2 regions of the Terribacillus jepli genome follow, and region 2 is predicted to be linked to the other one. Evidence: riboswitches for the same ligand, from Rfam matches in the RefSeq annotation. Region 2 holds a riboswitch; the other holds the start of a gene.

Region 1 (3,122 bases), on a different contig from region 2:
GCGCTTTCGCCGGAATACATCCAGTCAAGCGTGTCAGGATCTGCTGTCATCGCAACGTTCAAATCGCCGCCTTCCACAGGTTCGCCGCCGCTTGCACCGGAACCGCTGCTGGAATTGCTGGAGCACCCGAACAGGGCGATGGTGGCCGCTAAGCCGAATAGTATAAGTGCGAGTTTCTTTTTCAAGACATTTCCCCCTTAGCTTCCCAATAACGAGAATACGATTTTCGTGAATGCTTTCTCGGTGATGAGCAGTGCTCGCTCATCGATGTCGAACTTCGGATGATGATGCGGATAGTGTGTGGCGGTATCTTCATTGCGGGAGCCGACTTTGAAAAAGCTGCCGGGTTTTTCCTGCAGGTAATAAGCGAAATCCTCTGCGCCCATCCCGGTTTCAAGGTCAATTATTTGTTCTTCGCCGAATTGTTCAGAGAACAGCCGCTGCAATAAAGCAGTTTCTTCTGGATGGTTATAAAGTGCAGGATAGCCATGCAAATAATCAATGGAATAAGTGGCACCGAATCCGCTCGTAATCCCGGAAATGATTGCTTCTATCTGCTGCCTGACCTGCTTGCGGATGTCAGCATTGAATGTCCGGACTGTGCCTTCCAGTTTTGCGGTATCCGGAATGACATTGAATGCATTCCCTGACTGGAAGACACCGAGTGTCAGCACTGCAGATTCCAGCGGGCTGACTCTGCGGCTGACAATCTTCTGCAAGGCGCTTACGATATCACTGCCGATGACGATTGGATCGACTGTCTCCTGAGGAGCTGCGCCATGACCGCCTTTTCCTTGGATGGTGATCGCGAATTTATCCACAGCAGCCATTTTGAATCCTTCGCCGACACCGATCTTCCCGACAGGGGCAGCAGAGTTAAGATGAGCGCCATAGACATAGTCGACACCGTCAAGTGCACCGTCTTCTATCATTGCCTTGGCACCGCCAGGCGGGACTTCTTCAGCTGGCTGGAAAAGGAAGACAACTTTGCCTTTCAGGCTGTCCTTATGTTTGATCAATGCTTTGGCAGTCCCAAGCAAAGCAGCAGTATGACCGTCGTGTCCGCAAGCGTGCATCACGCCAGGCGTCTTGGATCGATACGCTGTTTCTTTCTCATCCTCTATCGGCAGGGCATCGAAATCGGCTCTGAGGGCAATTGTCGGTCCTGCTTCTTTTCCTGATAGTACGGCGACAATTCCATGACCGCCGATATTCGTTTGGATATCCTCATAGCCGAAGCTGCGCAGTTTATCCGCGATGAAACGGGCAGTCTCTGTCTCCTGAAAACTCAATTCGGGATGCTGATGCAGATAACGTCTCCATTCGACAACTTCCGGGAAATCACTTTCTAAATACGTATGTACTTCGGCTAGTGCCTGCTTGATGGTTTCCATCTATTACCCTCCTGTAATAATCTTGATATATCCAATGAATTTAATCGGATTTATTCTTAAAAAAAGACCCTTCTTCCGTCAGAAGAGGGCCCATTTTAAGCTTCCGCTCTTCTTATCTTCAGTGTCAAACACCTGGAATTAGCACAGTACTGCGGTCTGCAGCCTGTTGCTTTGGTTTCGTAGGGCCATTCCCTCCACCAATCTGGATAAGAAATATCAGTTGTAAAGAAAAGGATAGACCGAAAACTTCTGGGTGTCAATCCTATTTTCTGACTTTGATATGTGGTCCAGCTAAGAAATTCAATAGAAATTTTATATTTGATGGAAAATTTCAAAAAAATATTGACTGAATTTTCTTGTATGTTAACATGACTATATATTAAAAAATAAATAGTACTTTCTTATCAAGAGAGGCGGAGGGAATTGGCCCTATGATGTCTCAGCAACCAGTCTGTCATGACACGGTGCTAAATCCAAAAGGTATCCGCCTTAAAGATAAGAAGCTGATTCGGTTATCACTGAACCTTCTTCCTTTTTGGGGAGAAGGTTCTTTTTTTTTCAAGAGAAGGGTGAGAAACAATATGGGAAGTAGCTTGGAGACAACATTTGTACAGTTAGGAAATCGAAGTGATGGAGTGACAGGCGCGGTTAATCCTCCGGTTTATCTTTCCACTGCTTATGCGCATGGCGGAATCGGGCAATCAACCGGTTATGATTATTCCCGGACGAAGAACCCGACCAGGTCTGTTCTGGAAGATGGGTTCGCTGAGCTTGAAAAAGGAGATAGGGCTTTTGCCTGCAGTTCGGGTATGGCAGCCATTCAACTCGTACTATCACTTTTCCGATCTGGCGACTCATTGCTTGTACCGGAGGACATCTATGGAGGCACCTATCGACTGTTCGACTTCTATTCCAATTCATTCGGAGTGACTGCGATTTACGCTCCATTTCGAACAGTGGAAGACACAGCAGCGTTGATTACGGATAAGACAAAAGCGATTTTCCTGGAGACACCGACAAACCCTTTGATGCAGGAAATTGACATTGCAGCGTATGCGAAGTTGGCAAAAGCACACAATCTGTTGTTGATTGTCGACAATACCTTCCTGACGCCATATTTCCAGCAGCCAATTACACAAGGAGCAGATATCGTCATCCATAGTGCAACAAAATATATCGGCGGTCATAACGACGTACTGGCTGGACTCGTCGTGAGTAAAGGCGAAGAGCTATCAGAGCGTCTGTCGGTCCTGCACAACGGTACGGGTGCGGTACTATCCCCGCTTGATGCCTGGCTTCTCATCCGCGGCTTGAAGACGTTGCCACTCCGAATGCGGCAGCACCAAGCCAATGCTGAACACATCGCGGCGTATTTAAGAGAGGAGCCGAAGGTGAAGGATGTCCTCTATGCAGGTAAGGGAGGAATGCTTTCCTTTCGGGTCAAGGACAGCAAATGGGTCGATCCGTTCCTTCGCAGCCTGAACATCATTACATTTGCCGAAAGCCTTGGCGGAGTGGAGAGTTTCATCACGTACCCGATGACACAGACCCATGCGGATATCCCTGTTGAAGAAAGAGAGGCGAGGGGAATATGCGACCGGCTGCTTCGTTTCTCTGTCGGGATTGAAGAAGCGCAAGATTTGATCGGTGATTTGCAGCAAGCATTCGAAAGATTGGATTAGGAGGTCATCTTATGGGAGAACAACATTTAGAAACAGCGTGTATCCG
Region 2 (3,122 bases):
TCGGCGGCTGTCTGAATACGCTGACCGTCATCGCTGGAACAAAATACGCACCTATTCAGAAATGGCGTGAAACATTTGAAGAAAATACGATCATCTATCTGGAATGGGCTGATTGGGCATCAGCCGAAGCGTACCGAAACCTTTGGCATCTGAAAGAACACAGCTGGTTCGATCGGGCAAGCGGTGTATTATTCGGCAGACCCGCCCGGAGCACACCTTCAGAAGATTACACCGTGGAGCAAATGATCCATGAATTCGCCGATGAAATCGGATTGCCGATCATTTATGATACAGATATTGGACATATGCCGCCGCAGTTAACGATGATCAATGGCGCTTTGGCAACAGTCTCTTATCAAGAAGGCAATGGCATTTTGACTTATCTGGAATAGAAAAAAGGAGCTGATGCTTCAGCTCCTCTTTCCTTGTTTCGCCGGATGCGCCCCGGTAAGATGCGGATGTCCATATAATTTCTCCCGGAATGTTCCTTCTGCATACTCCTTTTTGTATAATCCTCGCTTCTGCAGGATTGGCACGACTAATTCAACAAAGTCTACCAAGTCCTTCGGCGTAATGTAATGCGTCAAATTGAAGCCATCGACCCCGCTTCGCACAAAGAGATCTTCTATCTTGTCAGCCACCTGTTCAGGACTCCCGACGATGATATCCATCTCAGCCGGCTTGCTGAATTTCTCCTGTATTTCTTTGACAGTGAAGGGCTTAGCAGCATCCTTTGTCAAATACGCAGCCCGCGATTGCCCTTGTTCTGTATGCTTGTATGTGAACAATTCATCTTCATTTTCATAGGAAGCTAAGTCATAACCAGTCGATCCGCCATACTGGGCTTTGGCTGCATCTGCACTCCAATATTTCTTGATTTCCTCATATTTCGCCTGCGCTTTCTCTTCCGTTTCGGCAACGACCACATTCAGGAAAGTGAATGCTTTGATTTCAGCACGGCTTCTGCCATACGCTTCTGCCCGCGTTTTGATATCCTCGATATAGTAATTGATCTTTTCTGGTGTAGGTCCGCCAACGAATACACATTCAGCATGCCTGGCTGCGAATTCCCGTCCTTTTTCAGAAGTACCGGCTTGGTAAAGCACTGGCGTGCGCTGCGGTGACGGTTCACTGACATGCGGTCCTTCGACTGAGAAGTATTTGCCCTTGTGCTTGATACGATGTACCTTTTCCGGGTCCACGAGCACACCTCTTGCCGGATCCGACACAACCGCATCCTCTTCCCAGCTATCTTCAAGCAATTTATAGGAAACCTCCAGGAATTCCTCGGCTATTCTGTAACGTTCATCATGCTTGACCATTTTCTCCAGCCCGAAATTCCGGGCCGCATTCGGCAAGTAAGATGTAACGATATTCCAAGCGACACGACCCTTGGTCAAATGGTCGAGCGTAGAGAATTTTCGTGCATTATGGAATGGCTGCTCGTACGATGTACTGACTGTGACAGCGAAGGAAAGATGCTCTGTCACCGCTGCCATAGCCGGGATAGCAAAAGCTGGATCATTCAGCGGCACTTGGACCCCGTCACGCAATGCTGCCTTTTCATCCCCTCCATAAACATCATAAACACCAAGCACATCAGCAAAAAACACTGCATCGAACTTTCCTTTTTCCAAAAGACGCGCAAGCTCGACCCAGTAGTCCAGCGACTTGTATTCCCGATGCCGTCTGTTCTCCGGATGCTTCCATAAACCATGGGCATTGTGCATAGCGGATGTCATATCAAATGCTTGCAAGATAATTTGTTTCGTCATCATTCTCCACTCCTCTGCATATGTAAAAAAGCCTCTTCCGTTTTACAGAAGAGGCTCCTTATCCAAGGTAAAAGCTCCTCTTATCTGTCAGACTTGTCGTCTGCTGGAATTGGCACAGTGCATCCCTGCCTGTTGCCGAGGCTTCCAAGGGCCAGTCCCTCCACCTCTCGTGATAAGAAAATACTATGTGATTATGTTAGTTTGTTTTCAATCCGTTCCCGGTATTGATTCAGTGCACTTGGCGAATTTCTCTTGAGTTTCTGAAGCAATGCTTCGTATTGAATCTCCTTTTCGCTGATCCGTTTCCGATAATCCGCTCGCTCCGAATCATCCGTACAAGCACGCAGTAAATCGCGCAGTGCTACAATTTCTTTTTGCAGCTCCATTTCAGGTGGGATATAGCCGGCATTCTTCAGAACCTTATAGCTCATCCGCATATCCTCTGGTACACCGGATAAATCCTCCAGTACCAAAGGTTTTCCTGTACCAGGAAGGTTGCGGAATTCTCCACTTTCTTCCGCCTTTTTTATCCTTTCTTCCGCAAGCAGCGAAATCAGATCCATACAATCCCTCCAAAAATGCAAAAAAAGCAACCGATTCACAATCGGTTGCTTTTCATTATACAATAATCTGAATTATTTACCAATGAATTGCTGTGTCCAATAGTTACCGTTTTCTACATAACCTACACCGATGTTTGTGTAATCAGGGTTTAGGATGTTTTCACGGTGACCTTGGCTGTTCATCCAAGCTTCCACGACTTCTTCTGGAGTCTTTTGACCTTGGGCGATGTTTTCACCAGCAGTTTTATAAGAGATTCCGAAAGATTTCATCATGTCGAACGGAGAACCGTAAGTCGGGCTGTTATGATCGAAGTAGCCTTTGTCCGCCATATCCTGGGATTTTGCACGTGCTACTTTGCTTAGTTCGGCGTCTGCTTTCAACGGCTTGAGACCAGCTTTTTCACGCTCTTTGTTAGTCAAGTCCACTACTTGTTGTTCGAATGCACTCAGGCCTTCAGTAGCTTGCTTGTCTTCTGTTTGTTTGCTGTCAGAAGCAGTTTCTTGTTTTTGTGCTGGAGCTTGTGCTTTTTGTTCAGTTGCTTGCTCATCAGCTTTTTCTTCTTTTTGCTCTTTTTTATTAGAAGCAGGTGCTTTTGCTTCTTCTTGCTTAGGTGCTTGAGTTTGTGCTTTCTCTTGTTGAGCAGGCTGTTGCTTATTATACTTCGCTAGCAAGCTATCAACATTAATGTTAATGTTATAAGCTGATAGATAGTCATTCACCCATTTATTTAAATCTTCGATAGAAGAGAAAGATCCGCTTTTCACTACTTGTGCTACATGCACT

The links. Region 2 has a riboswitch for S-adenosylmethionine ahead of AB1K91_RS16660 (LLM class flavin-dependent oxidoreductase). Riboswitches for the same ligand answer to the same signal wherever they lie in the genome.
Region 1: it holds a riboswitch for S-adenosylmethionine, as region 2 does, so the genes downstream of both, AB1K91_RS04315 (methionine biosynthesis PLP-dependent protein) here and AB1K91_RS16660 (LLM class flavin-dependent oxidoreductase) in region 2, are expected to answer to the same signal.

What each region holds. Positions count from the first base shown of each region.
Region 1 is NZ_JBFEGH010000003.1:29,149-32,270, forward strand. Features, by position in the region: gene AB1K91_RS04305 (ABC transporter substrate-binding protein) at 1-185, opposite strand, end outside; gene AB1K91_RS04310 (M20 metallopeptidase family protein) at 198-1,394, opposite strand; SAM riboswitch class I at 1,504-1,607, opposite strand; SAM riboswitch class I at 1,793-1,896, shown strand; gene AB1K91_RS04315 (methionine biosynthesis PLP-dependent protein) at 1,976-3,076, shown strand; gene AB1K91_RS04320 (aminotransferase class I/II-fold pyridoxal phosphate-dependent enzyme) at 3,088-3,122, shown strand, end outside.
Region 2 is NZ_JBFEGH010000017.1:58,934-62,055, forward strand. Features, by position in the region: gene AB1K91_RS16655 (S66 family peptidase) at 1-392, shown strand, start outside; gene AB1K91_RS16660 (LLM class flavin-dependent oxidoreductase) at 411-1,775, opposite strand; SAM riboswitch class I at 1,853-1,954, opposite strand; gene AB1K91_RS16665 (DnaJ family domain-containing protein) at 1,967-2,338, opposite strand; gene AB1K91_RS16670 (CAP domain-containing protein) at 2,411-3,122, opposite strand, start outside.